4 regions of the Arthrobacter sp. NQ7 genome follow, and region 1 is predicted to be linked to each of the others. Evidence: riboswitches for the same ligand, from Rfam matches in the RefSeq annotation. Region 1 holds a riboswitch; each other region holds the start of a gene.
The links. Region 1 has a riboswitch for S-adenosylmethionine ahead of PUN71_RS13170 (cobalamin-independent methionine synthase II family protein). Riboswitches for the same ligand answer to the same signal wherever they lie in the genome.
Positions count from the first base shown of each region.

Region 2: linked by a shared signal. The riboswitch ahead of PUN71_RS16390 (DUF1737 domain-containing protein) and the one ahead of PUN71_RS13170 (cobalamin-independent methionine synthase II family protein) in region 1 are both predicted to bind S-adenosylmethionine.
Region 3: linked by a shared signal. The riboswitch ahead of PUN71_RS03745 (aminotransferase class V-fold PLP-dependent enzyme) and the one ahead of PUN71_RS13170 (cobalamin-independent methionine synthase II family protein) in region 1 are both predicted to bind S-adenosylmethionine.
Region 4: linked by a shared signal. The riboswitch ahead of metX (homoserine O-acetyltransferase MetX) and the one ahead of PUN71_RS13170 (cobalamin-independent methionine synthase II family protein) in region 1 are both predicted to bind S-adenosylmethionine.

Region 1 is NZ_JARFXU020000011.1:98,212-105,905, reverse strand. It holds gene fbaA (class II fructose-bisphosphate aldolase) at 1-605, shown strand, start outside; gene PUN71_RS13180 (DUF3151 domain-containing protein) at 606-1,028, shown strand; gene PUN71_RS13175 (uracil-DNA glycosylase family protein) at 1,178-1,810, opposite strand; gene PUN71_RS13170 (cobalamin-independent methionine synthase II family protein) at 2,010-3,218, opposite strand; SAM riboswitch class I at 3,229-3,333, opposite strand; gene PUN71_RS13165 (SipW-dependent-type signal peptide-containing protein) at 3,591-4,298, shown strand; gene PUN71_RS13160 (S24/S26 family peptidase) at 4,418-4,930, shown strand; gene PUN71_RS13155 (hypothetical protein) at 5,163-5,660, shown strand; gene PUN71_RS13150 (choice-of-anchor G family protein) at 5,657-7,321, shown strand; gene PUN71_RS13145 (M14 family zinc carboxypeptidase) at 7,491-7,694, shown strand, end outside.
Region 2 is NZ_JARFXU020000017.1:22,548-30,241, forward strand. It holds gene PUN71_RS16365 (aminodeoxychorismate lyase) at 1-250, shown strand, start outside; gene PUN71_RS16370 (pyridoxamine 5'-phosphate oxidase family protein) at 311-775, shown strand; gene PUN71_RS16375 (TetR/AcrR family transcriptional regulator C-terminal domain-containing protein) at 814-1,512, opposite strand; gene PUN71_RS16380 (hypothetical protein) at 1,739-1,993, shown strand; gene opgC (OpgC domain-containing protein) at 2,115-4,610, opposite strand; SAM riboswitch class IV at 4,758-4,873, shown strand; gene PUN71_RS16390 (DUF1737 domain-containing protein) at 4,887-5,162, shown strand; gene PUN71_RS16395 (rhodanese-like domain-containing protein) at 5,159-5,569, shown strand; gene PUN71_RS16400 (O-succinylhomoserine sulfhydrylase) at 5,570-6,778, shown strand; gene PUN71_RS16405 (glutamate--cysteine ligase 2) at 6,938-7,694, opposite strand, start outside.
Region 3 is NZ_JARFXU020000002.1:195,568-203,261, forward strand. It holds gene PUN71_RS03720 (sigma-70 family RNA polymerase sigma factor) at 1-616, opposite strand, end outside; gene PUN71_RS03725 (DoxX family protein) at 854-1,402, shown strand; gene aroA (3-phosphoshikimate 1-carboxyvinyltransferase) at 1,409-2,788, shown strand; gene rsgA (ribosome small subunit-dependent GTPase A) at 2,772-3,887, shown strand; gene hisN (histidinol-phosphatase) at 3,932-4,744, shown strand; SAM riboswitch class IV at 4,897-5,010, shown strand; gene PUN71_RS03745 (aminotransferase class V-fold PLP-dependent enzyme) at 5,047-6,465, shown strand; gene PUN71_RS03750 (class I SAM-dependent methyltransferase) at 6,575-7,333, shown strand; gene PUN71_RS03755 (metal-dependent transcriptional regulator) at 7,380-7,694, shown strand, end outside.
Region 4 is NZ_JARFXU020000033.1:24,702-32,395, reverse strand. It holds gene PUN71_RS21470 (bifunctional o-acetylhomoserine/o-acetylserine sulfhydrylase) at 33-1,349, shown strand; SAM riboswitch class IV at 1,518-1,633, shown strand; gene metX (homoserine O-acetyltransferase MetX) at 1,646-2,761, shown strand; gene PUN71_RS21460 (MFS transporter) at 2,963-4,345, shown strand; gene PUN71_RS21455 (zinc-binding dehydrogenase) at 4,350-5,486, shown strand; gene PUN71_RS21450 (LysR family transcriptional regulator) at 5,515-6,420, opposite strand; gene mmsB (3-hydroxyisobutyrate dehydrogenase) at 6,561-7,481, shown strand; gene PUN71_RS21440 (CoA-acylating methylmalonate-semialdehyde dehydrogenase) at 7,537-7,694, shown strand, end outside.

The DNA.
Region 1 (7,694 bases):
AGAACCTGCGCATTGCCCGCGAGCTGCTGCAGCGCACCGCCGCCGCCAAAATGATCCTCGAAGTTGAAATCGGCACCGTCGGCGGCGAGGAAGACGGCGTCGAGAACGCCATCAACGACAAGCTGTACACCACGGTGGAGGACGCCCTGGCCACCATCGACGCCCTGGGTTCCGGCGAGAACGGCCGTTACATCACGGCCCTGACCTTCGGCAACGTGCACGGTGTGTACAAGCCCGGCGGCGTGAAGCTCCGCCCGGAGATCCTCAAGGACATCCAGGCGCAGGTTGGTTCCAAGATCGGCAAGGAGAACCCGTTCGACCTGGTCTTCCACGGCGGATCCGGCTCCTCCGACCAGGAAATCGCCGACGCCGTCTCCTTCGGCGTGATCAAGATGAACATCGACACGGACACCCAGTACGCCTACACGCGTCCCGTGGCTGACCACATGTTCAAGAACTACGACGGCGTCCTGAAGGTTGACGGCGAAGTGGGCAACAAGAAGACCTACGACCCCCGGGTGTGGGGCGCCTCCGCCGAAGCCGGCCTGGCAGCCCGCGTGGTGGAAGCCACCAAGCAGCTCGGCTCGGCCGGAAAGACCTTCTAAATGTCGGACGAGTTCCGCCGGAACCTGATGGGGCCGGAGCCCACGCTCCTGCCTGCCGAAACAGAGGTATACGGGCAGCTCGAGGCCGGGCACGAAGCCCTGGACCTGGTGGAAAAGCACCCCACGTCCTCGCTCCTGTGGGCCATCCTGGCCGAGGAAGCGTGGACCGAGGGCCGCACCATCGACTCCTACGCCTACGCCCGGGTGGGCTACCACCGCGGACTGGACGCGCTGCGCCGCAACGGCTGGCGCGGCGTTGGTCCCATTCCCTGGGAGCACGAGCCGAACCGCGGCTTCCTGCGTGCCCTCTACTCCCTGGGCCGGGCCTCATCGGCCATCGGCGAAGCTGACGAGCCGGAGCGGATCGAGAAGTTCCTCAATGACTCCGACCCCAAAGCCAAGGCGGCCATCGAAGGCTCCTAGATCCCCACCGCCTCCCTGGCGTCGACTCGCTCAGCCAGGGAACCCCCGGCGGCGGAGGCCCCTCCAGATGGACGACGGCGGCCGGTCACCTTTCACATGAAAGGGGACCGGCCGCCGTCGTCCTGGCTATGAAGTCCGTCGAAACGTGGCTAGCCCTTGTTGGCGATGCCCGTGCGCGCCATGGCATCGGCGTAGGCGGCGCGCATGTCCTCGAGGTATTCCTCCTGGCGCGCCGGGGAGCCGGCGAAGGCGCGGCCGCTCAGGGACCGGACTTTGTAGGTCTTCAGGCCGCGGCGCCACAGCAGGGGCACTTCGGTCTTCAGCAGGAGGTTCGCCAGGCGGTTGGCTTCGGTGCCGTGCGCCACGATGACCGAGGCGCGGGGCACCAGGGCCAGGAACTTCAGCAGGGGCTTCAGGCCGGCCTGGATCTGGTCGGGAGTGAACTTGCCGTTGACTTCACCCGGGACATGCCAGGGGTGCATGTTCCACGGCATGACGAACTCGGGGCGCAGGCCCAGCTTCCACTGGATGCCGAGCATACGGGTGGCGGCGTCCTGGTCCCCTGCCGTGATGAACCCGGACTTGTCCGCCTCGCCGATGTTGGAGAAAAGGCTGATGATGCGGCATTCCTCCACGTCGTGCATGGGGTCCACGTAGGGAACCGTGGTTCCGGGCTTGGCTTCCCGCAGGGAGTCGCACAGTTCGTTGACGGCGGCCACGCTGGGTTCGTAGCGGCGGCTCATGAGCTGTTCGTGGAATGTTTCGGGGGCCAGGGCTGTCATGAAGGGCTGGTTCTCCTGCGGGGATTGGCATTGCTGCCGTCACCGAAACGGGCACGCGGGCGCGCGTCATGTCGGTGGCGGTTGGTTGGGGTGGGCCGGCTCCTGGCCGGCCTTGTCCAGTTTAGCAAGCCGCGGGAAGCGAAACGCCGGCCGTGCCTTCCGGTGATGGAAGGCACAGCCGGCGTTTCGGGCTTCAGTGCTACCAGAGATGTTTGGTGGCGCGGCGTGCGCCCTCGCCCAGGGCCTCCAGTTTGGCGAAGGCGATCTGCGGGTGGACGCGGCCGCCCAGGCCGCAGTCGGTGGAGGCGACGACGTTCTCGCGGCCCACGATGTCGGCAAAGCGGACAATGCGGTCTGCCACCAGGTCAGGGTGTTCCACCACGTTGGTGGCGTGCGAAACGACGCCGGGGATGATCGCCTTGCCCTCGGGGAGCCTGGTGTCCTCCCATACCCGCCATTCGTGTTCGTGGCGGACGTTGGCTGCTTCGAAGGAGTATGCGCCGGCGTTGACCTGCAGCACTGACCCGATGATGTCGGCAAGGGGGATGTCCGTGGTGTGCGGGCCGTGCCAGGAACCCCAACAGACATGCAGGCGGATCTGTTCCTGCGGGAGGTCGCGCAGCGCCCAGTTGGTGGCCTCAACGCGCAGCTGGATGAACTTCAGGTAGTCCTCCAGGGACGGTTCGGGGTTGATCTGGTCCCAGCTTTCGGCCAGGGACGGATCATCGAGCTGGACCGTGAGGCCGGCATCGATAATGGCCTTGTATTCCTCCCGCATGGCATCGGCACAGGCGTAGACGAGCTCCTCATCCGTCTTGTAGTACTCATTGGCCAGCCGCGCGCAGGAGCCGGGGGAGAGGGACGCAACGAAGCCGTCCGAGAGCCCGGCCGCAGCCAGTCCGGTCTTCAGGTTCCGGACGTCCGATGCCACCAGGTCCTGGCCGGTGTAGGTCAGGGGCCCGGTGATCTTGGGCTGGGCGACGCTCTTGCGGTGCGTGAGGATGCCGGAGGAGGGGTCGTTGTAGGCCTCGTTGAACGCCTGCCGGTCCCGGCGGTCCGGGAAGGAGGTCAGGACGATGTTGCCGGGGGAAGAGCGGTGCACCTGCGCATCGGCCCAGCGGTCCACATTCGTCGGCTCCAGGCCGCCCAGACGCGCAAAGGAGTAGTTCCACCACGCACCGTAATCCACGGAACTGGACATGGTGTGCCCGTACTCGCCGTCATTTGGGATGTCGATGCCCAGGTCCTTCTGGCGCTGCACCACGTCCACCACGGAACCTTCGAGGAGTTCCAGGAACCCCGGGGTAATTCCCTCGGCCTCCCTGGCGGCGTTGGCCGCGATAAGCTCCGGCGTCCGGGGCAACGAGCCGGCGTGGGTTACGCGGATGTGATCGGTGTTCAAAGACATGCTGGGTTCCTTTCCATCGGTCCTGGCAGTAGCACCTTCGGCCGGCGGCTGTGCTGCCGGACCGTGGTTGCTGCGGCGTCACTGAGCCAGGTCTCTTGGCCGCTCCGGATGGTTCACTCCCACCTAAAGCGACAGCAAGGCGGCGGGGCAAATCGGTTTCAGAATGTGGCGCGGCGCCGTCAGGGGCAGCGGGTCCGCCCCATTCAACCGCGGGAAAGCGGCCGTTGATAACATTTAATACACCGACTTGACTTTAATTAGTAAGTAATGATGGTGTAGAAACATCGGTCTTTTGGGGGAAATACCGATAATCCCCCATACCCGTGTCCCGGTTCTTACCGTTCGGGGTTTAATTCTAATTTGGGGGAAAGCATGGTTGAATCAACCAGCGCTAAGCCGCGCTCGCAAAAAGCTAATAAAGTCCGCGCCATTCTTGCCGGCGGGCTTGTCTTGGGGATCGGCGCGGCCTTCACACTGGCTGCGTGGACGGATAACGAGTGGGTCTTCGGCCAGAGCGAAAACGGCGGCGGCCCGGGCACTAAGGTGTACCAGATGCAGCAGAACACCTGGAGCGGCACCGGCGGCACCGAAGCGTGGAGTGATCAAGAGCTTCGTCCCGGTGGAGCGCTGACCTTCAGTGTCAACGCGGACGATCTGGTGCCCGGCAGCACCGTATACGCGCCTATGCAGCTGCGGGCGGTAGCGGGCTCCGAAGCCCTGGTTGCCAGCTTGACGGAGGCAGCTCAATTACTTCCGATTGACAGCGTCACCAACTCCTCCCAGCTCTACACGGCCCTGCGCTACGAGGCCAAGCAGGGTGTACCCAGGTCCTCATGCAACGCCACCGGCTTTAGTTCAGTACAGAACGGAAACATCGTGCCGGCAGGCTCAAATCTCAATACCATTTCCGTGCCCGGGGCAGCGACAAATATCAACTTGCCCAAGGGTGACAACGTGAACAGTGGCACCGCGGTGGATGTGTGCTTTGCCCTGACCCTTCCCACGGATGCCCCGGCAACGCTGCAGGGGATGAAGACCGTCCCGCTCTGGAAGTTCTCAAGCACTGTAGGCCTGCCGTAGCACCCCGGGTGGGGCGGATATTGGCCATGCCTAAGTCCGGGTTCCGGGCGGCGGGCGTGCCCTCCGGAACCCGGGTCCCGCCGGCTGTTCGAGGCGCGGCCAGGGGGCTCAGGGAGGTCTTGCTTTCCCTCGTTGCCCTGCTGGGACTGGCATGCATCCTCTGCCTGGTCCTCGGCTTTTTCTTCAAGGCGTCCTTCATCGTTTTCCGCACAGGATCGATGGAGCCGCTCTATCCGGTCGGAGCGCTGTCCCTGACCGTGCAGGTCACCGCCAAGGATCTCGTCCCGGGCGACGTCGTGTCGGTCCGCCGGGAAGCGGCGACCGCCCTCGTGACCCACCGCGTGGTGGCAGTTGACCCGCCCAGTGTGGAGGGGGCCACCGCATCGCTAAGGCTTCGCGGCGACGCCAACACGTCGGATGACCCTTTGCCCTACGAGGTGGCCACGGCCCAGAAGGTGCTGTTCACTGTTCCCGGCTTAGGAGCCTGGGTTATGGCTTCACGGGGGCCGGAGTTCCTGGGCGCAGCAACGCTCGCTGTGACGATGCTGGTGACATGGGCCTACTGGCCGCGGCATGGTGCAACTGGCCAGGTGGAGGTCGACGACGAACCCCCGGCGAAACCACAACAGTAAGGTCGTAATTGACATGGCGGGACCCAGCTTCAGGCACGTCGCAAGAGCCGCGGGGGTTATCGCAGTTCTGCTGGCCACCGCTGCGCCCGTCGCAGCGGTGGCTGACGAACCATTGGTGCCGGTTCCGGAGACGGGAGCGGCAGGTTTCCTTTCCCTTTCTTCGTCGGTGTATCCATTGGCCCTTCCTGCGCTTCAAGCAGGGGAGTCCTTCACTTGGCAGATTGGCGTTTCGGTGGACCAGCCCAGCGGTCAGTCGACCCTGCAGTTGACTGCTGATGGCGGGATCGCCGGCACAAACACTTACCTGGTTTCTGTGGACGAATGCGATGTCCAGTGGCAGGGGAGCAGCGGCCTGGGCGGGGATTTGCGCTGTCCCACCGGGTCCACACCGCGCATAGCGCCGGTGGCGCTGGCCGAACACCGGCAGGATGTGCTGGTTCCCTTGCGGGATCTGCGCGGCGGCACTTCACCCTACCTCCGCTTCATCCTGTCCCGGCCTGGGGGTTCGCAGGATCCGCGGGACACATCACTGACCTTGGGTATTGGAGTCACCGCTGCAGGCAATGACGACGCCGTGACCCCGCCGGCGAAGCGGCCGCCAGTACCGCTGGCGAACACAGGGGCAGCGGTGCTCCAGGGACTGCTGGCAGGCAGCGGCCTTCTGCTCCTGGGCGCGGCGGCCGTGGCGGCCGGCCGCCGAACCAGGGCCCGGACCGGGAGAACATCATGACAGCCCCACGCAGGAACCTGCGTCACCGCGCGGCCAGGAATCCGCGCACCTCCCTGGCGATAGCAGCGGCGGCTGCGGTTTCCCTGGTGGCGACCGCCACGGTCACCACGGCGGCGTGGGTGGACAACGAGTGGGCCACCGGCAGCGTAGGCGTTGGCTCTCCGGGGGACTGTGCCACCAACACGCTCTTCAGCGGCGAGGCATCGGCCACCCAGCTCACGGGGAGCGTCCTGGGCACGAACCTGAATTCCATAGCCGGAGTTGAGGGTCTCACCGTTACCAACGCCGACGGTGCGGCGTCACCGCTGCCGCTCACGGCTACTCCGGTGACAGGCGTTCCGGACGCCTTCATCAGTAAGCTGCCTGTCACGGCCCTTGGCACTAATCCGGTGACGGTGGGCCTGGGCCTGGGGCTCCCCGTGGGTGGCCTGGGCACCTACACACAGTGGGCCCAGGCCCTGGACAGCGGGCAAGCCCGTGCTGCAGCCGGGCTCGTCACCGACCAGTCCGGGGCCGTGGACGTGGGTGGAACTGCAGCCGGGGCTGCCACCGCGCCGCAGGCGGCCGCAATCTCGCTGGGAAATATCGTTCCCGCGTCACTGGCTGGCGTAACCCTCGACGTAGGTGCCGTGGCGTCCTCCGCGTCGGTCCAGGCATGCGGCATGATCAACGGCTGGCCTGCGTTGGCCGCGTCCCCAGGCTTCTCAAGGGAGTACGGGGTGGCAAGCCTTGACCTGGGTGCGGATGTCCCCGCCGCCGGTACGATCATGGACGCAACGAACACCGCGCTTGTTGGCGTGCCTACGCTGCAGGATCTGCAGAGCAACCTCATCAGTGCACTGAATACCGGAGTGCAGGAGGCGCTCGGATCTCTGGGCCTTGTCAGGACCACAACAACCGCCGCCGTCGTAGGCCTAGATCTCAGTCCGGTCCGTGCGCTGCTTGAACAGCCGCAGACCCAAGGCGCTGTGACGCTCAGCCTTGACACGGGCCGCCTGACGATAGATCTGGCCAGGCTTCCCGGCGCGGCTGCGCTGAGTAAGGGGCGGCCCCCGAACACTCCGGTGGTTCTGACGCAGGCCGACATCACGCAGTTGCAGGAAGACGTTCGATCGCTCCTTGCACGGGTCGCCACGCGGCTTGGGACCGCAGTCGATGCTGTGACAGTATCGGCGACCGTTAAGGCGAGTGTTGAAGTTCCGCTGGTTGGCACTGTCTTGGGGAGCACCGATATCCAGATCGCCGGAACCGTGGGGCAATACCGGGCGGGCACAGTGCAGCCCGCTATCACCGCCGTCGGGCTGGATCTTACGCCGTTGCTTAGCAACCTCGTGGGGGCGGTTTTGGGAGCTGTCACCACCTCCGTTGTGGTGCCATTGAGCGCAGCGGTGTCCAATCTGGACACGGCACTGGCACCCCTCATTGCGGGCGCCCGCGCCGATGCCGGGGCCATTCTGGATTCAGTGGGCGCCCTGGTGTCCATCCATGTCAACGTTCAGCCTGACCGGCCCTGGCCCGGGGTAAAACCCGCTGATGTGTCAGCCAAAGCAGGGGAATACAAAGTGTCGGCTGTAAGGATTGGCCTGATTAATGATCCGGAATTACTGAGTCTTTCGCTTGGCACTTCTTCCGCTGGGCCGGTTGGTTACCGGCCTTCGTAATTTGCGCCGGCGCGCGGGAACTTTCTTCCGTTATTAACCGTTATTAGCCCTGCTGCCGCTGAAAATAAGAAGTAAACAATTTTTGTCAATGTAATTGACCAAAAGTAGTTTCCTTGGTTGGCTTTCTGTCACAGCCCGCAATGGGGGACATGGCGGCTGGACGCACCCAATGCACTCGAAAGAGGTACCGCACGTGAAGAAATCCTTGGCTACTTTCAGGACCCTTGCCGCTTCAGGAGCCTTGGCGCTGGCCGTTGTTGCCACAGCCGCCCCGGCCCACGCTGTGGGGGAAGGGCCCAGCTACGGCGACAACGGCCAGATCACTACCTCTAAGCTGGCCACCTACGACCAGATGGTTTCCTTCCTGAAGGAC
Region 2 (7,694 bases), on a different contig from region 1:
GCTGGACAGCGGCATCCTTCCGGGGACGTCCCAGGGCGCGCTCTTCACCGCAGCGAAGGCAGCAGGCTGGGAACTGGGCTACGGCCCCCTGGAGCCGCAGGACCTCCTGGACGCCGACGCCGTCTGGCTGATCTCCAGCGTCCGCCTGCTGGCGCCCGTCAACACGATCGACGGCAAGCAGATCGGCACGCCCTCGCTGCAGAAGGAACTGACAGCCGAGTTGGGCGCACTTTTCGCTGGCATCCACTAGGCGTGGGACAGGGCACGATGTCCCTTTTCCCGCTGCGGCATCACCCGTAAGGTGTGGACCATGGACTCGCAAAACGTGCCGATCGAAAAACTGTCCTTTGACGACTGCTGGGAACTCCTCGCCGACGATATCGTGGGCAGGCTCGCCGTCGTCGTGGACGGCCATCCCGAGATCTTTCCCGTCAACTACGTGGTCCATCGGCGCAGCATCGCGTTCCGCACGGCGCCGGGCTCCAAGCTTTGGGGTGCCGCAATGGAACGGGCCGCGGCGTTGGAGATCGACGGCTACGATCCCGCCACCGAAGTGGCGTGGAGCGTGGTGGCACGGGGCGACACGGAGATCATCGAGGACCAGGCGGAAAAGGACGCGGTGGACAACCTCGGCCTGGAGCCCTGGCAGCCCGGCGAAAAGGCACATTACGTGCGGCTCAACGCCAAGGCGCTGACCGGCCGCCGGTTCAAGGTCAACCGGCCGGACGTCTGGAACACCCGGGCCCAGGACCGGCGGCGGGCGTCGTTCGAGTAGATCGTGGCGCCGGCCCGGACGTGGACCGTCCGCTGCCGTCAGGCCCGGGAGGCCTGCCGGGTCAGCTGTGCTTCCAGGCCGGACAGCAGGATGGTCAGGCCCTGGTCGAGCTCCAGGGCGCCGTCGTACTCCGCGAGCGCCGGTGCCAGCGTGCGGAGCCTGGGGAACTCCTTGGCGGGGAGTCGGTGCAGCCCCAGGCGCAGCAGCACCTCGTTCTCCTCCGGGTCCACCACGTACTCCTGGAGTTCGTTCAGGATGTGCCCGTACAGGAAGCCGTAATAGGCCCGGTACACGTGAAGCGCATCTGACGGTTCGAATCCCGCCGCCGCGAGCAGGGTCAGAATCTGCTCCAGGGGCCGCAGCGTGCCCAGCGGGCGCAAACCCAAGGGCGTGGAAAGCGGACGGGTGACCAGCAGCGGCACCACATTGGGGTGCTTCAGCGCCAGCTGGCGGAGGTTGTGGGCGATGTTCCGCAGCTGCGCCTTCCAGTCCGGATCCTCCGGGTGGATGGTGAGCTGGTTCAGCACCAGCTCGGACACGCCGTCCAGCAGGGCAGCGCGGTTTTCGGCATAGCGGTAGAGGCTCATGGGATCCCGGCCGAGTTCCGTGCCCAGGCGGCGCATGGTCAGCGCATCCAGTCCTTCGGCGTCCACGATTTCCAGGGCTTTTGCCAGCACCACGTCCCGGCTCAGCCTCGCCTTGCGGCTGGCTGGTGTGTCGATTTTTGGGGAAGCCATGGTGTCCATCCTGAATGCCGGCGGGTCACGCAACCAGTTACTCCAGTCGCTTGCCGTATCTGTAGTCTACAGGTAAAGTCTACAGCGTAGACACGCGGTGAGAGCGTCCCTGTTCCGTCCATGTGGACGGCAGGGTGTTTATGAACCGCCGTCCGCGTGCAGGTCGGCGGGATTACGCTGCTGTAGCCGAACGGTGGCACCGAGCACTGAGCGAAGGGAAGCCGCAATGGCACATTCGCAGTTCGACATCTTCCTGCAGGAAGCCACCCACTTTGACCAGGTCTCAGGCTCCAGCCTGGACCGCGACCGGCTCTACGGGCTCTACACCAGCTGGTGCTTTATCAACCAGCAGGCACCCGGCACGGAATCGAGTTTCTGGGCAGCCATGAAGCACAAGGTTTCACCGCGCCGCAACGGTCTCCGGATGAAGGGTCCCGCGGCGGCCGATTACATCCTGAGCAGCTACCCGCGGCTGGCCTGATACTCCGGCCAAATCCGTAGGGACTCCGGCGGAGCCGGACCACGATTAAATGCTGTGGCACAGGCGTGCCACAGCATTTTTTGTGCCCTGACGGCATGGACCCACGTCCTGCAGACCGGCCTCAGGTGGGGATGATGCGGAAGAGGAACCTGGTGCGCACCATCACCCAGAGCAGTCCCAGGACCACGGCATAGGCAGCCGTGTTCAGGGCGATGCTTTGCTGCTGCAGGGCCGGAATATTGGCCACGACGGCGATGAGCACCACGTGCATGATGAACACGTAGAGCGTGGCCCGGCCCAGCGGGATCAGGAACCAGCCCAGGGCCCGCTGCACCGGCTTCCAGTACGCGCTGAGGAAGGCATAGGCGGCCACCACCAGGACCAGGACGTTGAGCAGGCGGCCCGGGGCCAGGTAGGTCCGGCCGAAGAGTGCGTCATACATGGCCCGGTACGCAGCATCCGGGATCAGCGCCAGGCGAACGTCGTAGTTGTTGGAGAGGTACGGGTTGCCCCAGGACAGGAAGGCCAGCGCGAAGGCTGCCACGGTGCAGGCAACCACCACCCAGATGTGCCTGGTCAGCCAGGCCACGATGCTGCGCCGGTGGTAACCGGCCACCATCCCGACAACGAACAGCACCTGCCACACCAGCAACGGGAATGAGTCCTCGAACTGCGAGGGCAGGATCCTGAACCTGGTCACGTTGCCCACGGCGTACACGGCAAGTGTCACCAGCAGCACCCAGGCGGCTTTGCCGCGGTTCAAGGCGGCAAGGATCAGCGGACTGACAAGCAGCAGGACCACGTAAAGGCCCATGACGTTGAACTGCCAGGGCCCGAACTGCAGCAGCACGATGGCCGGCAGCACCTGCGGGGGCACGGGGAACTGGAACAGCGAGGACATGCCGGCATACAGGTCGTACGTGCGCCCCGCCCCTGTGTGCCCGGCGCCCCCGGTTCCCTGGTCCACGAAGGTGGTCAGGGCTTCGGTGTTGAAGAACGGAAGCAGGGACAGCAGGAAGACGCCGACCAGGACGGCCAGTGCCGTGACGTAGAGCTTTCCGGCGCGGCGCGAGGTGAGGTCCACCACCTGGCCGAAGTCCTCCTTGGCTTTGGGCCCGTACACCATGCCCACCACCAGTCCGGAGAACAGGACAAAAAGCTCAGCACCGGAGACGAAACCCACGGCCTCCTGCGTAAGCAGCTGGAACAGCGAAGCCATGCCAAGGTGGTTGACCACCACGAAGACGATGGCCATGCCGCGCAGCAGGTCAACCCGCGAGTCCCTGCTGGAGGGGTCCTGGTAGCTCCAGGCGGTCGCCGCGCTGATCCGTCGCGGTATCTGCCAAAGAGCCATTAGGAGGATGGCCATGGCGGCAGCAACACTCCAGGCCGCCGCGCCGGACAGGGTGCTGGCACGGACGTAGGTGCTTCCGGACGCCACATCGGTGACCGGGCCGGTGACGATGGGGGAAGACTTCAGCCTGTCCAGTGCTGCTTTGGCGATCTCCGGGCGCCCCGTGAGCAGCCAGCTGATGCTTGCCACCCCGGTGTCCCGTGTGCTGGTCCGTTCGTCCCATACGACGGCCGCTGTCGTGGCGAAGTCAGGGGAGGTTGCAGTCCCCACCACCTGGTCCCACCAGCCGGCCTTGATGTCCGACTCGGCCGCGCCTCCGGCTGCAGGGCTGTAAAAGGCGGATGTCTGGAGGAGGAAGGGCTTGCCGTGCCGCTGTGAGTAGGTGCCGTAGAAGTTCTCGCCGCCGGACGCGGTGAGCATGTCCTTCAGTTCATCGGTTCGGGGAGCCGTGTTGACGGCCGTCCCGCCGGCGGTGTCGTCATGGTAGGCGGCCAGGCCCACCCAGTCCACGGCGTCATCCCCGGGATAGTAGGGGGCGTAGGCGCTGTCGCGCCCATCCCAGGTTCCATCACCGTTGGTGTCCAGGAGCGAAAACCCTTCACTTCCCGGCTGCGGGGCACTCCGGTTCCTGTCAAAGGGGTAGTCCTTGCCCAGGTAAGGGGCCCACACCATGGTGACCCGGCCGCCGTCGTACTTCCTGAAAGCTGCCGTCACGGCCTGGAAGGCCTTGCGGTAGGTGGCCGGCTGCTGCCCCCAGGCCACCCAGCTTGCGTTCATGTCGGGGGCAAAGCGGATCATCAGCTGCCCCTTGAAGCCGGAGGCCAGGTCGCGTACCTGCTGCGCGAAGGCCTCGGCCTCCTGGGCACCGAGCTGGTCCAGCGGCACCGACGGCCTCACGGTGAGCAGCGCATGGGCGCCCCTGCCCGCCGCCTGCTGCAGGAATCCGTCGAGATCGCTCCGTTCCGCCTCGCGGTACGGCATGGTGATGTCGTGGCCGAAAACCGCGGGGTCGGCACCGAGCCGGTCACTGAAACCGGCAGCGGTGTCCTCGCCCCATTCGAGCACCGCGCCCAGCCACGGTTTTCCCGGGTCCGGGGCGGCTGCTGCGGACTGGGCGGCACCTGCTTGGGCTGCACTGGCCTGGGCGGCACTGGCCGGGCCGACCAGGGCCAGCAGGCTGATCAGGAGCCCGGCCACCACGGCGGCGACGGAACGTGGACGGCTGCGGCGGACCGCGTGGTGGTGCGACGTGTTTCCCCGCATGCTGACAAGAACCCCCCGGCACTCATTGCTCTGACGTCGGGGCGGCGCCCCACGGTAAGAACCCTATCGCCTCGGGTGGCTGCTGAATTACGGAACATGACGACGGCGGCGATGCGCGTTTTCGCGGCAGGTGTTACGTTTTTGGGGAGTAATGAGTACCGGTGTGAAGCCCTGACTGGCCGGTCGGCAACCCTCCCTTTCGCGGCGGGGTGCCTCAGGTGAATACTCGGCATATCGACCGACTCGAGCTGCAAGCGTGAAAGAAGGAGATCCGTCATGTCTGACGCACCTGCCCCCGACGAGAGACTGTCCTACCGCCTCATCAGCGGCCCGGACAACCGTGAATTCTGTGAGCGGATCTCCAACGCCCTGGCCGAAGGCTACGTGCTGCACGGCAGCCCGGCGGCAACCTTCAACGGCACCAGCGTGATCGTGGCGCAGGCGATCGTCCTTCCGGCAGCCATCGCTTCCGCGGACGCCGCCGTGGCTACCGCCGTGGACCAGCTCGACGCCGGCGGGGACCTCGAATTCGACGGCGAGGGCCACGCATGAGCTACGCAGGAGACCTGACCCCCGAGGAAGCCTGGGCCAAGCTGGAGCAGGGCGCCATCCTGGTGGACGTGCGCACGGAGGGCGAATGGGCCCACATCGGCATCCCGGACACCAAGGCCACGGACAACGATCCCCTGTTCATCCCGTGGACCTTCCCCGGCGGCATTCCCAACCCGCGCTTCGTCCAGGACCTCAAGGAACAGGCGCCGGAAGACCCGGCCGCGGAGCTGGTATTCCTGTGCCGCTCCGGCCAGCGCTCCATTGCCGCCGCCACCGCCGCCACCCAGGCCGGCTTCACGTCCTACAACGTGCTGGAAGGCTTCGAAGGCGAACCGGACCGTTACGGCGAACGCACCGTCAATGGCTGGAAGAACCGCGGCCTGCCCACCAACCTCGGAAAGAACTAAGTGAGCTTCAACCAAGACGCCCCCGGCTGGAACCCCGACACGCAGGCCGTCCGCGGCGGCCTTGACCGCACAAACTTCCAGGAAACGTCCGAGGCCATCTTCCTGAATTCAGGCTTCGTCTACGAGTCCGCCGCTGCAGCCGAACGCGCCTTCACCGGCGAGGACGAGCGCTTTGTCTACTCGCGCTACGGCAACCCGTCGGTGGCCACGTTCCAGGAGCGGCTCAGGCTGTTGGAAGGCACCGAAGCATGCTTCGCGACGGCGTCGGGCATGTCCGCGGTGTTCACCGCCCTGGGTGCCCTGCTGGCTGCCGGCGACCGCGTGGTGGCCGCCCGCTCACTGTTCGGCTCCTGCTTCGTGATCCTGAACGAGATTCTGCCGCGGTGGGGCGTGGAGACCGTCTTCGTGGACGGACCCGACCTGGACCAGTGGCGGGAGGCGCTCTCCACGCCCACCACCGCCGTCTTCTTCGAATCCCCGTCCAACCCCATGCAGGAGATCGTAGACATCGCCGCCGTCAGCGAACTGGCGCACGCGGCCGGTGCAACGGTGGTGGCGGACAACGTCTTTGCCACTCCCCTGCTCCAGCGCTGCGGCGACCTCGGTGCCGACGTCATCGTCTACTCCGGCACCAAGCACATCGACGGGCAGGGCAGGGTGATGGGCGGCGCCATCCTGGGCACCAAGGAGTTCATCGACGGCCCCGTCAAGCAGCTGATGCGCCACACCGGCCCCGCACTTTCGGCGTTCAACGCCTGGGTCCTGACCAAGGGCCTGGAAACCATGGGCCTGCGGGTCAACCACTCCTCGGCCACTGCCCTGCGGCTGGCGGAGTGGCTGGAGGAACAGCCCGCCGTGAGCTGGGTGAAGTACCCGCTGCTGAAGTCGCACCCGCAGTATGCCCTGGCGGCGAAGCAGATGAGCGCCGGCGGCACGGTGCTCACGCTGGAGCTGGCTCCTTCCGCGGGGCGCTCGGCGAAGGAAGCGGCTTTCGCGCTGCTGGACGGGCTGCGCATCATCGACATCTCCAACAACCTGGGCGACGCCAAGTCACTGATCACCCACCCCGCCACCACGACGCACCGCGCCATGGGGCCTGAAGGGCGGGCGGCCATCGGGCTTAGCGACGGCGTGGTCAGGCTGTCCGTGGGGCTGGAGGATCCGGAAGACCTTATCCGCGATCTGGAACAGGCACTGAAGCAGATCTAGCCGCATGGTTCGCGGGCTCATGGCCCGGCGTTCCCCGACGCGCAGCCTTCTATCCGACGCGGGAATTCCTCTTCGCTGCCCGGATAGGGGCCGCGGAGAGGAATTGGCGCGTCGGGGATGAATCTGCGCAGCGGGAAACGCAGTTGCGCGGCCGCCGTCTCAGGCCTGGCGCACCCTCAGCAGCTCGGGTGTTGTCTCCACCTCTGACAGGTCCAGCGAACCGCGCATGGTCACGTGGACGGCCTGGCGGACCACGGCGCCGAACCCCATGTCCTCCGGCGGCGGCCCGGCGAGGGCCTTGTCGCGTGCACGCCGCTGTTCAGCTGACCCTGTCCCGCGGGCGATGATGTCCTCCACACCCTGCCGGGCCAGGGCCAGCTCGCCTTGTTCCTCCAGCACCGGCGCCAGGTAATCCACCAGCGACCGGACCACGTCCGCAGCGGGCGTGGGCCGGAAGTTTCCGAAGTCCAGCAGCTCGCCGCTGAGCCCTTCGCTGCTGGCCTGCCACGACGCCATCCGCAGCAGGACCGTGGGCACGGGTGCCGGATCAACGTCCTCGCGCCACTCCCGGCTGGCGGATTCCACCAGCGCCCGGACCAGCACCGCAATCAGGGCTGCGTCCTCGGCACGAAGGCAGACGTCCGCCACCCGCACCTCGACCGTGGGGTGGTTGCGGGACAGCCGGGCGTCGAAGTACAGCATGCCTTCATCGAGCATCACGCCGGTGTCCAGCAGCCGGGTGACCACCCGCCGATAGGCAGGATAGGTTCCGTAGATGCCCGCCGGTCCGGCCGTCGGCCAGCGGTTCCAGGCCTGGGTGCGGTAGCTTTCGAATCCGGTGGGCACGCCGTTCCAGAACGGCGAGTTGGCGCTCAAGGCCGTCAGCACTGCCAGCTTGTCGCGGATCCGGTCCAGG
Region 3 (7,694 bases), on a different contig from region 1:
CGAAGTAGACCGCCAGGCGGAACTCCTCCGGAATGTCCTGCAGGGCACGCTTAACGTCCGAATCCGGAAGATGGTCGAGCGCCTCGGCCTCTGCCGAACGCAGCCCGCTTGACGTGTGCGACTCCGCCCGGGCCAGCTGCCAGTCCTCAATGCTGTCCGAGTTGGACTGCAGCGGTTCGCGCTGCCTCTTGCGGTAGAGGTTGATGTAGGTGTTGGTCAGGATCCGGTACAGCCAGGCTTTGAGGTTCGTCCCCGGCTTGTACTGGTGGAAGGCCGAAAAAGCCTTGGTGTAGGCCTCCTGCACCAGGTCCTCCGCGTCCGAGGGGTTCCGGGCCATGCGCATGGCAGCTGAATACAGCTGGTCCACGTACTGCATGGCGTCCCGCTCAAAACGCAGCCGGCGCTGCTCAACGGTTTCGGTGGAAATGTCGACAGTACCGTCGTCGGTCTCCGCTTCAGCGGCCGGCGAATCAGGGCTTGCCTGTCCGGCCGGCAGCGGCGCGGTACCCGTACCGCCGTTCAATTCGCCGGGGGAAGCCTCATACATGGCCGCAACGGCCGGATCCAGGGTGCTCATTGCCTTCAAGTCTACTGTCAGGCTTCCGCGCCGGGGCATGCCGTATTCCGGCGGTTCGGCGGCCAGCTTGTCCACTGCCACCGGCCCCGCCTGCCTGGTTCCGTCCAACACCTTCCCCAAGGGCCAACTCCGCTCTGTTTCAGGTGAATGATTGTCCGGGCCCTTGACGTGGACCCAGGGAGCATAACCGCCTCCCACGGGCAAATATTCCCCAAAAGTGCAAGACTAGGACCGACTCCGCCGCTTGCCGCGGTTCGTCCATCCAGGAGGAAATCCATGTCCTTTGTCCGCACGCTCGCCCGGCCCATGCTTGCCTCCAGTTTCGTCCTTGCCGGACTGGACAAGCTCAAGAACTCCGATGACACCGCCCAGCAGCTTTCCCCGCTGCTGCGCAAGGCCGCGGCCTCGCTGCCCTTCCAGGCGAACGAAAAGACGCTTGCCCGGGTGATCGGTGGAACGCAGGTGGGTGCCGGCGTCCTGTTCGGCCTTGGCAAGTTTTCCCGGCTCTCCGCAGGGCTGCTCACGGTGATCTCCTTCCTGAACACCTTTGTGGAGTGGCGCAGCGCGGACATCAGCAGCAAGGAAGGCCGGGACAACCGGCGGAACCAGCTGCTCAAGAACCTCTCGCTGAGCGGCGGCGCCCTGCTCGCATCCGTGGACACCGCCGGCAAGCCCGGCCTCGCCTGGCGTGCGGAACACCTGGCCGCGGATGCGCGCCGCAACGCCTCGCACCTGGCTGCCGACGCCCGCAGGACCACCACCAAGAAGCTGAACAAGGCGGACAAGGCCGTGCGCCGCGCCGCCAAGCACGCCACGGGAGCATAAGCACGAATGACCGCACCAGCCGCCACCCGTGACGGGGCCCCTGTCCAGCACTGGGCCGCACCTTTTGCCTCCCGGCCCGTCGATGCCACCGTCACGGTGCCCGGATCGAAGTCCCTGACCAACAGGTACCTGGTCCTGGCAGCCCTTGCGGACGGCCCGTCACGCCTGCGCGCGCCCCTGCATTCGAGGGACTCGGCACTGATGGTCGATGCACTCCGGCAGCTGGGTGCCACCATCACGGAGGTGCCCGGGGACGGCGCCTTCGGCCCGGACCTGGAAGTGGTGCCGCTGCCCGCGGCGGCGGCACCATCGGCCACCAGGATTGACTGCGGGCTCGCGGGCACCGTCATGCGGTTTGTCCCGCCGCTGGCTGCGCTGCGCAGCGGAACCAGCGTGTTCGACGGCGACCCGCACGCACGGAAGCGGCCCATGGGCACCATCATCGAGGCCCTGAAGGCGCTGGGTGTGGACGTTTCCGCGGAGGACGGCAGCGCGCCGTCGTCGCTCCCGTTCGTGGTGCAGGGCACCGGCGCCGTCCGCGGCGGCCACCTGGTGATCGATGCCAGCGCCTCCTCCCAGTTCGTTTCCGCCCTCCTGCTGGTGGGCGCCAGGTTCGACGAAGGCCTGCACCTGGAACACGTGGGGAAGCCCGTGCCCAGCCTTGACCACATCAACATGACCGTGGCCGTACTGCGGGGCGCAGGCGTGTCCGTGGACGACTCCGTCCCCAACCACTGGGTGGTGGCGCCGGGCCCGATCCGGGCCTTCGACCAGCGGATCGAACAGGACCTCTCCAATGCCGGGCCGTTCCTGGCAGCGGCCTTGGCCACGCGGGGCACGGTCCGGATCCCGAACTGGCCCACGGAAACCCAGCAGGTGGGCGACCTGTGGCGCAATATCCTGGCAAGCATGGGTGCCACGGTCACCCTGGAAGACGGCCTCCTCACCGTCACCGGCGGCCCGCAGGTCAAGGGGGGCGACTTCGCGGACACCAGCGAACTGGCCCCCACGGTGGCGGCGCTCTGTGCCCTGGCCACCGGCCCATCCCGGCTTACCGGGATCGCACACCTCCGCGGCCACGAAACGGACCGGCTTGCCGCTCTCGTGGCGGAAATCAACCGGCTCGGCGGTGACGCCGAGGAGACCGACGACGGACTGGTGATCCGCCCCGCACGGCTGCACGCCGGCGTCGTCCACAGCTATGCCGACCACCGCATGGCCACCGCGGGGGCAATCCTGGGACTGGCCGTGGAAGGCGTCCAGGTGGAGGACATCGCCACCACCGCCAAGACCATGCCCGATTTCCCGGAACTGTGGGCAGGCATGCTGGCGCAGCAGGCGTCCGAAGCCGGACCGGAAGGGCGCGGCAGTGGCGCGGAGAACTGATTCCTGGGACGAATCAGACGTTCGGATCCGCCCGAACAAGAAAGGCTCCCGGCCCCGCACCAAGGACCGGCCCAGCCATGACGACGCCGTCACCGGACGGATCATCACGGTGGACCGCGGCCGCTACACGGCGGTGGTGGACGAGGACTCGGAGAACGAGCGGGTCGTTGTCGCGGCCCGCGCCCGCGAGCTTCGCCGCTCACCGGTGGTTGCCGGTGATTTTGTTTCCCTGGTGGGTGACGTGTCCGGTGCCCCGGATACGCTGGCCCGCCTGGTGAAGATCCAGGACCGGCACACGCTCCTGCGCCGCAGCGCGGATGATACCGACCCCGTCGAGCGCGCGGTCGTGGCCAACGCCGACCAACTGGTGATTGTTGTGGCAGCCGCCAATCCGGAACCCCGCACTGGCTTCATCGACCGTGCCCTGGTGGCCGCCTACGACGCCGGGATCGAGCCGATCCTGCTGGTCACCAAGGCCGACGTCAAGGACCCCGCGGACCTGCTGTCCAACTACACCCACCTGGACTTCCCGGTGATCATCAGCCGGACGGCGGACGCCCGGGCCTCGGGAATCGATGCCCGCTCCGACGACGGCCTTTCGGCCCGGCTGGACAGCGCGGCGGTGGCTGCCCTCCGGGCCCACCTGGACGGCAAGGTCACCGTGATGCTCGGACACTCGGGCGTGGGCAAGTCCACCATGGTCAACGCCCTGACCGGCGCCGAGCGGGCCACCGGCGGAGTCAACGCCGTGACCGGGCGGGGCCGGCACACGTCGTCGTCCGCCCTGGCCCTGCGCCTGGCAGACGCACCGCCCGGCAGCTGGATCATCGACACCCCCGGCATCCGCTCCTTCGGCCTGGCCCACGTGGACCCTGACCGGATCCTGCGGTCCTTCCCGGACCTCTCCCCCGGCATCGACAACTGCGAGCGCGGCTGCAAGCACACGGCGACCGCCGTGAACTGCGGCCTCGATGACTGGGTGGGCGGCGGACACGCCGGCCCCACGGGACCGGCCAGGCTGGCGTCCCTGCGGCGGCTGCTCGGTACCGACCCGCGGATGGAAGCGCAGGAAACCAAGGAGCTTGGCAGCGTCAACTGACGCGTTCTCCCGGCGGAAGCGCCCGCAGACGGTAGTTTGGAACCATGATCCAACCCGCTTCGAGCTACAACGATGACCTGCGCCTGGCCCATGTCCTGGCCGACTCCGTGGACGACCAGACCATGAGCCGCTTCAAGGCCCTGGACCTCCACGTTGAGACCAAGCCGGACCTGACGCCGGTCACCGACGCCGACAAGGCCGCCGAGGAAGCCATCCGCGGCCAGCTCTCCCGCTCCCGGCCCCGCGATGCCGTCCTGGGTGAGGAATTCGGCAGCACCGGCCACGGCTCGCGGCGCTGGATCATCGATCCCATTGACGGGACCAAAAACTTTGTCCGCGGCGTTCCGGTGTGGGCCACGCTGATCGCCCTGGTGGACGAGGGCGAGCCCGTGGTGGGCGTGGTCAGCGCCCCTGCCCTGGGCAAGCGCTGGTGGGCCGCGAAGGGCATGGGCGCCTACATGGGCCGGTCGCTGGCTGCCGCGACCAGGCTTCGGGTCTCCAACGTGTCCAGCCTCTCAGACGCGTCCCTCTCCTACTCCAGCCTCACGGGATGGAAGGAACGCGGAAACCTGGATGAATTCCTCGGCCTCACCGAGGACGTCTGGCGGACCAGGGCCTACGGTGACTTCTGGTCCTACTGCATGGTGGCCGAGGGCTCGGTGGACATCGCCTGCGAACCGGAGCTGAACCTCTACGACATGGCGGCCCTGGTGCCCATTGTGGTGGAGGCCGGCGGCCGCTTCACCTCCCTGGAAGGCGAGGACGGGCCGTTTGGCGGGAACGCGCTGGCCACCAACTCGATCCTGCACTCAGAGGTGCTGCACCGGCTCAATCCGTACCTCGACGACCTGCTGTAACGGCCGCCGATCCCCTTCTTCCGCGAATTTTACGACGCCGGGCGCCTCCCCAAAGGGGCGTCCGGCGTCGTTTATTCGATGGCGCGTAACAAAACCCTTAACAATTGCCGCGGCTTCAGTCCTGGCCGCCCGATGTCCTACGCTTTTATGCAGGTCACGAGTGCCAGCGCAAAACCCCGGTTTGCTGGCCGGCAACCCTCCATTCGCGGTGGGGTGCCCCGGGTGACGACCAGGCCGGTCCGGAGCGGATACGGCAAGCGCGGATTCCTAACGCCGGAGTCCTGTAGTCAAGTGAGGTCTCTGTGACAACTGCCACCGTCTCCCCCCAGCACGCCATTGCCGACGCTGCCGTCCCCGATGCACGCCACGCCGCCGCCGGCAGGCCCCTCGCTGCCGTTACCGGCGCCGAGATCCAGGCGCCCCTGATTGCCGGCGGCCACGTCCGCTACGCGAACCTCGACTACGGCGCGTCAGCACCGGCCCTGTCGGTGGTGTCGGCCTACCTGAACGAAATCCTGCCCTACTACGCGAGCGTCCACCGCGGGGCCGGGTACGCCTCCCAAATCAGCACCTCGGTGTACGAGAACGCCCGCAGCATCGTCCGCGACTTTGTGGGCGGCCGGCCGGATGACTCGGTCATCTTCACCCGCAACACCACCGACTCGCTGAACCTGCTGGCCGGTTGCCTGCCCCTGCACGATGGCCGCCCGGCCGGCGATGTCCTCTACCTGGACATCGAGCACCATGCCAATCTCCTGCCATGGCAGGGCGTCCCGCACCGCAGCATCGTGGCCGCGGACACCATCGCCGGCACCCTGGACGCCGTGCGCGCCGAACTGGAGCAGGGGGGGGTGAGCCTGCTGGCCGTCACGGGCGCATCCAACGTCACGGGCGAGATCCTGCCCATCCGGGCCCTGGCCGCACTGGCCCACCAGCATGGCGCCCGGATCGTGGTGGACGCGGCACAGCTCGCACCGCACCGCCGGGTGGACATCACTGCCGACGACGTCGACTACCTCGCGTTTTCCGGGCACAAGCTGTACGCGCCCTTCGGTGCAGGCGTCCTGGTGGGACGGCCCGACTGGCTGGACGCCGGCGTCCCGCACCTTGCCGGTGGCGGTGCCGTCAAGGAAGCACGGCTCGACGGCGTCAGCTGGGCCACCGGGCCGGCCCGCCATGAGGGGGGCTCGCCGAACGTCCTCGGTGCCGCCACCCTGGCCCGCGCCACGCAGGTGATCGCGGGTCTGGACCAGGACCGCTGGCACGCCCACGAATCCGCCATCCGCTCATTCCTTGTTGAGGGCCTGCAGCGCATCGACGGCGTGACCGTCCACCAGATCTTCAAGGACACCAACCCGGAAACGGACACTATCGGCGTGGTCAACTTCTCCGTCGAGGGCTACGACGCGGGACTGGTGGCCGCCTACCTCTCCGCGGAGCACGGCGTGGGCCTGCGCGACGGACGTTTCTGCGCCCACCCCCTGCTCAAGCGCCTGGGGCTGCCGTCCGGTTCCCTGCGGGCAAGCTTTGGTGTCGGTTCCCGGCTGGAGGACGCCGCGCGCCTCCTCGCAGGCATCCAGGCACTGCGGACCAACGGCCTGGGATGGGACTACGTTGTGGACGCTGGCCGGTGGGTACCCGCCAACGACACCCGCACCTACCCCCACTGGGCACCCAACACCCCCGGCACCGCAGGCGCGGCGCCCTGCATCGACGACTAAGCCGGCGGCGGCCCCGAACCGCCGCCGGCCGCTGCCACCAACCCTTCCGGCACTGCAGATACGGTAAATTCTTAAGGTACCGCAGGGCGTTGACTGAAGGAGGCCGCACGTGGTTCGGGGTGGCCCCAGGCTTGATCACGGGCGGCGCCGGGAGCTTGGACAAAGTTTCCAGGACGGCGGCAGGCACTACCAGCGCGTCCGGCCCGGCTATCCGCAGGAGTCAGCCCGGTGGCTGGTACCCGCCGGGGCGCATGATGCCCTGGACGTCGGCGCCGGAACCGGAAAGTTCACTGCCCTGCTGCTGGACATGGGACTGGACGTCGCCGCCGTCGACCCCTCGGCGGACATGCTTGCCCAACTCGAGGAACACTATCCGGCCGCCACCGCCGCGCCGGGGACTGCCGAGGCGACCGGCCTGCCGGACGCCTCCTTCGACGTCGTCACCGTTGCCCAGGCGTGGCACTGGTGCGACCCCCTGGCAGCAAGCACGGAACTGGCCCGCGTGCTTCGGCCGCACGGGACCCTGGGCCTGGTCTGGAACCAGCTGGACACCTCCGTCCCCTGGGTGCACCGGCTCTCCCGGATCATGCATGCCGGTGATGTGTACCGGCCAGGCCACAAGCCCGTGGTGGGCCCGGAATTCCGCGGGCTCGAGGGGCATGTCACCCACTGGCAGGACAGGGTGACCACCGCCGACCTGATGGAGCTCACCAAATCGCGCAGCTACTACCTGCGGACCGGTGAGGCGACGCGTGCCAAGGTCCTGGCCAACCTCGATTGGTATCTGCATGACCACCTCGCCTACCGCGACGGCCAGCAACTCGATCTTCCGTACCTCACCCTCGCCTGGCGGGCTGTCAAGGCATGACGGCGGCCTCCCATGCCCGGTGCGTCGAGCCGGTAGGCTTGAACGCGTGAAGACCAGCGCGCCCTCCTCCTCGATCGAGGACTACGTCAAGGTCATCTATTCCTTCACGGAATGGCAGGACAAGCCCATCACTTCCTCCCAGCTTGCACAGCGGCTGGGGGTGGCCAATTCCTCGGTGTCCGAGATGGTCCGCAAGCTCAAGGACCAGGGCCTGGTGGACCACAAGCCCTACAGCGCCGTCACCCTGACCGAGGCCGGCCTGCGGCTGGCCCTGGCCATGGTCCGGCGCCACCGGCTGATCGAGACCTACCTGGTCCAGCGTCTCGGTTACAGCTGGGATGAAGTCCACGATGAAGCCGAA
Region 4 (7,694 bases), on a different contig from region 1:
GCATGCCGGGCCCATGTCAAAGGAGATTTGCAGTGTCCAACGGATGGTCCTTCGAAACCCGCCAGATCCATGCAGGGCAGGAGGTTGACAGCGCCACGGGAGCCCGTGCCCTGCCGATCTACCAAACCACGTCCTTCGTGTTCCCCTCGGCCGAAAGCGCCGCCAACCGTTTCGCCCTGGCTGAGCTCGCCCCCATTTACACACGGATCGGCAATCCCACCCAGGACGCCGTGGAGCAGCGCATCGCCAGCCTGGAGGGCGGCCTGGCTGCGCTGCTGCTCAGCTCCGGGCAGGCTGCCGAAACGTTCGCCGTGCTGAACATCGCCGAGGCCGGCGACCACATCGTGGCCAGCCCAAGCCTCTACGGCGGAACCTACAACCTCTTTGCCCACACGCTGAAGAAGTTCGGCATCTCCGTCACGTTCGTAGCCGATCCGGACAACCTGGACCAGTGGCGCGACGCCGTCCAGCCGAATACCAAGCTCTTCTTCGGCGAAGTGGTGTCCAACCCGCGCCAGGACGTCCTGGACATCGAGGGCATTTCCAGGGTCGCCCACGAGGCAGGCGTCCCCTTGATCGTGGACAACACCCTCTCCACCCCGTACCTGATCCGCCCGCTGGAGTGGGGGGCGGATATCGTGATCCACTCGGCCACCAAGTACTTGGGTGGACACGGCTCGGCCATCGCCGGCGTCATCGTCGATTCCGGAAAATTCGATTTCAGCGAGGACCCCGAACTGTTCCCCGGCTTCAACACCCCGGACCCCACCTACAACGGTCTTGTCTACGGCCGCGACCTCGGAGCAGGCGGCGCCCTGGGCGCCAACCTGTCCTACATCCTCAAGGCCCGCGTCCAGCTGCTGCGGGACCTGGGCTCGGCGGTATCGCCGTTCAACGCATTCCTCATTTCCCAAGGACTTGAGACGTTGAGCCTGCGGGTGGAACGGCATGTCGCCAACGCCACGGAAGTGGCGCGCTGGCTGGAGGCCAGGGACGACGTCGAATCGGTCGCCTACGCGGGGCTGCCGTCCAGCCCCTGGTATGAGCGTGGCCGCAAGTACGGGCCCAAGGGGACGGGCGCCGTCGTCGCCTTCAACCTGGCCGGCGGCGCGGAGGCGGGCAAGCGCTTCGTCGACGCCCTTGAGCTGCACTCCCATGTGGCCAACATCGGCGACGTCCGCTCCCTGGTCATCCACCCGGCGTCGACCACCCACAGCCAGCTTTCCCCGGAACAGCAGGCGGTGGCCGGGGTGAACCCGGGGCTGGTGCGGCTGTCCGTCGGACTGGAACACATCGATGACATCCTGGCGGACCTGGAAGCGGGGTTCCGCGCCGCCAAGGACGCTTAGCAGGCAGCCGGCCGCAGGCAGCAGGCAGCCGGCCGCACGGGGCACGGAGCCCAGGGCGTCGGGAGCGCATGCAACCGCCGCCCGAACGCTCCGGCGGCGGCAAGCGGGGAAGTCACAACCGGTCATACTCTTGGCCTGGTGCGGGGGGTGTTTCGTACACTCGTACCAGGTCATGAGTGCCAGTGACAGCCCCGGCTTGCTGGCCGGCAACCCTCCTTCCGCGGTGGGGTGCCCCGGGTGAGGACCTGGCCTGCCGGTCAGACGACGGCAGGCAAGCGCGTAGAAGAGGTCTTGCCATGACGGTTACCGTCACCCGTACCACCGCCCCTGAGCACGGAATTGTCCGTTACGCCTCCATTGGCGGACTGGAGCTTGAAGCCGGGGGATACCTTCCCGACGTTACGCTGGCCTACGAAACCTGGGGCACGCTGAACGCCGACGGCAGCAACGCCATCCTGATCGAGCACGCCCTGACCGGCAGCACGCACGTGACCCGCGGCGACACCGACGAAGAGGGCTGGTGGGAACAGCTTGCCGGGCCGGGTGCCCCCGTGGACACCGACCGGTTCTTCGTCGTATCGGTCAACATCGTAGGCGGCTGCTACGGGTCCACAGGGCCGTCCTCGCCGGCCCCGGATGGAGCCCCGTGGGGTTCCCGTTTTCCCCTCGTCACACTCCGCGACAGCACCGTCGCGGAAGCCAGGCTGGCGGACCAGCTGGGCGTCAAGAGCTGGTTCGCGGTCCTGGGCGGATCCATGGGCGGCGCCCGCGCGCTGGAATGGGCCGTCACCTACCCGGAGAGGGTGCAGCGCTGCGCCGTCATTTCCGTCGGCGCCGCCAGCACAGCGGAACAGATCGCCTTTGCACAGGCCCAGACCCTGGCCATCAGGCAGGATCCGCACTTCAACGGCGGCGATTACTACGGCGGCCCCTGCCCGGAGGACGGGCTGGCGCTCGCCCGGCGCATCGCCCACATCACCTACCGCTCGGCGGCGGAACTTGAGGGCCGCTTCGGCCGGGCGCCCCAGGCGCCGGAGTCGCCCCTCCAGGGGGACGTGCTCGCGGCCCGCGGCCGCTACCAGGTTGAAAGCTACCTGGACCACCAGGGCAACAAGCTCGTGAAGCGCTTCGACGCCAACAGCTACATCGCCCTGACTGAGGCGCTGATGAGCCACGACGTTTGCCGCGGCAGGGGAACACTGGCAGAGACCCTCGCCAGGTCCACTGCGCGGTTCTTCGTGGCAGCCGTTGACTCCGACCGGCTGTATTTCCCGTCGCAATCCCGGGAACTCGCCCAGGCGTTGCCCGGGGACGTGGACGTCCACGTTATCCAGGCGCCTATCGGACATGACGGTTTCCTCACCGAAATCGGCCAGCTGGGGCACCAGTTGCGGAGCAGCTTCCTGGTCTAGAAGGCAAGGCGCATCCCCACTCCTGCGGGTCCCGGGTCAGGGCGGATGTGCATTCCTGCAGATGCCCTCTGCACTATTCGGCGTTGAGGTTGCACTCAGTGCAGACCATACTCATCGAATCCGGCTTTCGTGGTGTGCATCACACCCGGCTGCCACCGATTTGGTCCCCGTGGTGTCGACGACGACGCCGAAGGAGTTCACATGAGTACGGAAAACTCCGCCGCAAGGCGCACAGAGGAAACTGACATCAAGGCCTCCGGCCTCAAGAAAGTGGTCACCGCGTCCATGGCCGGCACGGTCGTGGAGTGGTACGAGTTCTTCCTCTATGCGTCAGCTGCCACGCTGGTCTTTGGAAAGGCCTTCTTCCCCAATGCCGGCACCGAACTGGACGGCATCATCGCCGCCTTCCTCACCTACGCCGTCGGCTTCGTGGCCCGGCCCATCGGCGGCATCGTCTTTGGCCACTTCGGTGACAAGTTCGGCCGCAAGAAGCTGCTGCAGCTGAGCATCATCCTGGTGGGCGTGTCCACGTTCCTCATGGGCTGCCTGCCCACGTTCCAGCAGATCGGGTACTGGGCTCCGGCGCTGCTGGTCTTCCTCCGCTTCGCCCAGGGCTTCGCCGTCGGCGGGGAATGGGGCGGCGCCGTCCTCCTCGTCGCCGAACACAGCCCCAGCAAGTCCCGCGGCTTCTGGGCCAGCTGGCCGCAGTCCGCGGTGCCGCTGGGCAACCTGCTGGCCACGGCCGTGCTGTTCATCCTGTCTTCCACCCTGACCCAGGACGCCTTCCTGGGCTGGGGCTGGCGCGTGGCGTTCTGGCTGTCCGCCGTGATCGTCCTGATCGGCTACTACATCCGCACCAAGGTCAACGATGCCCCCATCTTCCTGGAAGCCCGCAAGGAGGTGGACGCCGGCCACAAGGGCTACGGCGTGGCCGAGGTGTTCCGGCGCTACCCGCGCGGCGTGTTCACCGCCATGGGCCTGCGTTTCGCGGAGAACATCCTCTACTACCTCGTGGTGACGTTCTCCATCACCTACCTGAAGACCGTGGTGCAGGCCGATACCACGCGCATCCTGCTGCTGCTGCTCCTTGCCCACGCCGTCCACTTCGCCGTCGTGCCCATGGTTGGCAAGCTGTCGGACCGCTTCGGCCGCAAGCCCGTCTACATGGCCGGCGCCATTATGGGTGCAACGTGGGGCTTCTTCGCCTTCCCCATGATGGACACGAAGAACGACGCCATCATCCTGGCCGCCATCATGATCGGCCTGGTGTTCCACGCCTTCATGTACGCCGGGCAGCCCGCCATCATGGCCGAAATGTTCCCCACCAGGATGCGCTACTCCGGCGTCTCCCTGGGTTACCAGGTCACGTCGATCGTGGCCGGTTCCCTCGCCCCGATCATCGCCGCCTCGCTCCTGGGCACCTACAAGTCCTCCGTCCCCGTGGCGGTCTACCTCCTCATCGCCTGCGCCATCACCGCCGTCGCGGTCTTCTTCCTGAAGGAAACCCGGGGCATCTCGCTGCACGACGTTGATGCCGCCGACGCCAAGGGCACGGCAGACCTGCTCGCTGCCAGCAAGAAGTAGGCCCATGAAGGCCGCCGTCCTCTACTCCACCGTTCCCGCCCCGCCCGGGGCCGAGGGAAAACAGAGCTACGCCGAGTCCCGGCCGCTGGTGGTGCAGGAGCTGGAGCAGCCGGAGCCGCGGGCCGGTGAGCTGGGAGTTTCCGTCACCTACTCGAGCCTGTGCCATTCGGACCTTTCCGTGGTGGACGGTTCACGCGTCCGGCCGCTTCCCATGGCTTTGGGCCATGAAGCGGTGGGCCGGGTGGTGTCCGTGGGCGACGGCGTCTCCGACGTGTCCGTGGGCGACCATGTGGTGCTGGTCTTCGTCCCCAGCTGCGGCCAGTGCCGGGCCTGCCTGTCCGGCAGGCCCGCCCTGTGCCACCGGGCAGCTGAGGTGAATGGATCCGGAGACCTGCTCCATGGCCCGGCACTGTTGCGGACGCCGGCGGGGGAGCGGATCAATCACCACCTGGGCGTTTCCGCGTTCGCTGATTACGCGGTGGTTGCGCGCGAATCAGTGGTGGTGATTGACGACGACGTTCCGGACACTGTGGCGGCGATGTTTGGTTGCGCCGTGCTCACCGGAATGGGAGCGGTGTTCAACACCGCCGGAGTCGGCCCCGGCCAGTCCGTGGCAGTGTTCGGCCTGGGAGCGGTGGGCCTGTCCGCCGTGATGGCGGCCCGCCTGGCCGGGGCCGCCAGCGTGATCGCCATCGATCCCAACCAGGGGAAGCATCAGCTGGCCCGCGACGCCGGGGCCACCGCGGTGGGGACGCCGGAGGACGCGGGGCGGCTGATTGACGAAGCAGCCGGCGACGGCGTCGACGTTGCCATCGAAGCGGTGGGCTCGGCCGGTGTCATCGCGTCCTGCCTGGAGCTGGTCACCAGGGGCGGCGCGGTGGTCTCCGTGGGCCTGCCGCATCCGTCCGCCCAGCTGACCGTGCCGGCGCTGCAGTTCGCCGGTGCAGGCAAACGGCTGCTCGGCTCCTACATGGGTGACGCCGTGCCGGCGCGCGATATCCCCGCGTACCTCGGCTACTGGCGGGAGGGAAAGCTGCCGGTTGAGCTGCTGCACTCCGACACGCGGCCGCTCAGCGAGATCAATGAAGGGCTGGACGCCCTGGCCTCGGGTCACGTGGTCCGGCGGCTCTTCCGGGCCTGAGGCACCCACGCCGGCGTCCCGGCCGGGCTCAGCCGGACAGCAGTGCGGAGCGGTCCCTGACTTCGTCCTTCAGGGCAGAGATCACCGCCTGCACCCGTGCCGACCGCAGCGACTCCGGCCGGGCGACAGCCCAGATGGGGAGCTGGCGTTCAAAGACGGCCGGCAGGACCGGGACGACGTCCGCGTCTGCCGCCAGGAAGTTCGGCAGCAGCCCAATGCCGGCGCCCTGCCGCACGGCTTCCACCTGGGCGAACACGCTCGTGGCCTGGAAGCTTGTCCGGGGCGCCGGAAGCTGCGCTGACCAGCGCGGCCCAAGCTCCTCCACCTGCAGCGCCGACTCAACGTACGACACAAATGCATGCTGCCCCACGTCGTCGAGCGTTTCGGGCAGGCCGTGGCTGGCGGCGTAACCGGGGCTGGCGTAGAGGCGCAGGTAGTAGTTGCTGAGGAAAATGGTCTGCTCTGTGGTCACGTCCGCCCTGCCGACGACGACCTCCAGGTCCACGCCGGACCGGTTCTGGCTGACTTTCCGGGTTGCACTTAGCATCTCGATGTTCAGCAGCGGGTGCTGCTGCTGGAGGCGCACCAGTGACGGGGTGACGAAGACGGCCCCCACGCCGTCAGTGGTGGCCACGCGGACCAGGCCGGAGAGCGCGCCCTGGTCCTGGCTGATCAGGCCGGACAGCGAGCCCAGCGTGGCCTCAATGGACTCCGCCGCCTCCACCGCCGCCGCACCAAGCTGGGTCAGCTCCCAGCCGTGCGGGCTGCGCTCCAGGGTGCGGCCACCCAGTTGCCTGTCCAGCGCAAGGATGCGGCGGGAAATGGTGGTGTGGGTGGTTCCCAGGGTTTCCGCCACTGCGTTGAAGCGGCCGAGGCGGGCGACGGTCAACAGGATGAGCAGGTCGTCCGGGCTTGGCAGGCGTCTCGAGTCCACGCTGGGCCTTCCATTGAGTAATGTGCATCAATGCACAGAGCGTCTGTGATTTTTCCCCTTGATTGCACCTTAGCAGTGGTGTGATGGTGGACACAGACACTCCGGCCGACGCGCCGGAAGGGAAGCAAAGGAGCTTACACATGGCAGTTATTGGTTGGATCGGCCTGGGCAACATGGGGGGCCACATGTCCGCGAACCTGGTGGACGCCGGCCATGAGGTGCGCGGCTTCGACCTCAATCCCGCCGCGCTGGCAGCCGCGGATGCACGCGGGGTTACCCGTGCGGCCGGCATCGCCGATGCCGTCCAGGGTGCCGATGTTGTGTTCACCATGCTCCCGAAGGGCGAACACGCCCGCGCCGTTTACCTCGGGGAGGACGGTGTGCTGAAGCACGCGGACACCCGCACCCTGCTCGTCGACTCGTCCACCATCGACGTCGCCTCCGCCCAGGAACTGCACGACGCCGCTGCTGCCGCCGGCTTCCGCTTCGTGGACGCCCCGGTCTCGGGCGGAATGAGCGGCGCGGAGGCCGGAACCCTGACTTTCATGGTGGGCGGTGAAAAGGGTGCCGTGGAGGAAGCGGCCGGGTACATCGGTCCCATGGCAGCGAACATCATCCCCACCGGTGGCCCCACCACCGGGCAGGCGGCAAAGATCTGCAACAACCTGATGCTCTTTATCAACCTTGCCTCCACCGCCGAGGGCGCGGTGCTGGCGGACCGGCTGGGCCTGGACAAGCAGGTCTTCTGGAATATCGCCTCGGTCTCCTCCGGCGACTCGTGGGCCCTGCGGACCTGGTACCCGGTGCCCGGGGTGGTTCCCACCGCCGCCTCCAACAACGACTTCGCGCCCACCTTCACCACGGAGCTGGCGAACAAGGACATCGGGCTTGCCATCAGCGCCGCCGAAGACACCGGCACGCCCCTGGAGATCGGCCGGCACGTCCAGCAGCTCTTCCAGCGGCTCATCGACGCCGGCGACGCGGGCAAGGACTGCTCCATGATCATCAAACTCGTGGACTGCTCGCTGGAGCCCGCCACGCAGACCCCGTCAGCACAGTAGGCATACGGCGTCCGCCCAGCAGCCCGCGCAAGCCACCCCACGAAAAGAGACTCCCTTGGAAACCATCCCGCACTACATCAATGGCACCCGCGTCGGCGACGCCGACCGCTTCGGCCCCGTCTTCAACCCCGCCACCGGTGAACAGGAAAAACAGGTGGCACTGGCCTCGGCGGCGCGGACGGAGGAAGCCATCGCGGCAGCGCGCGCCGCGCT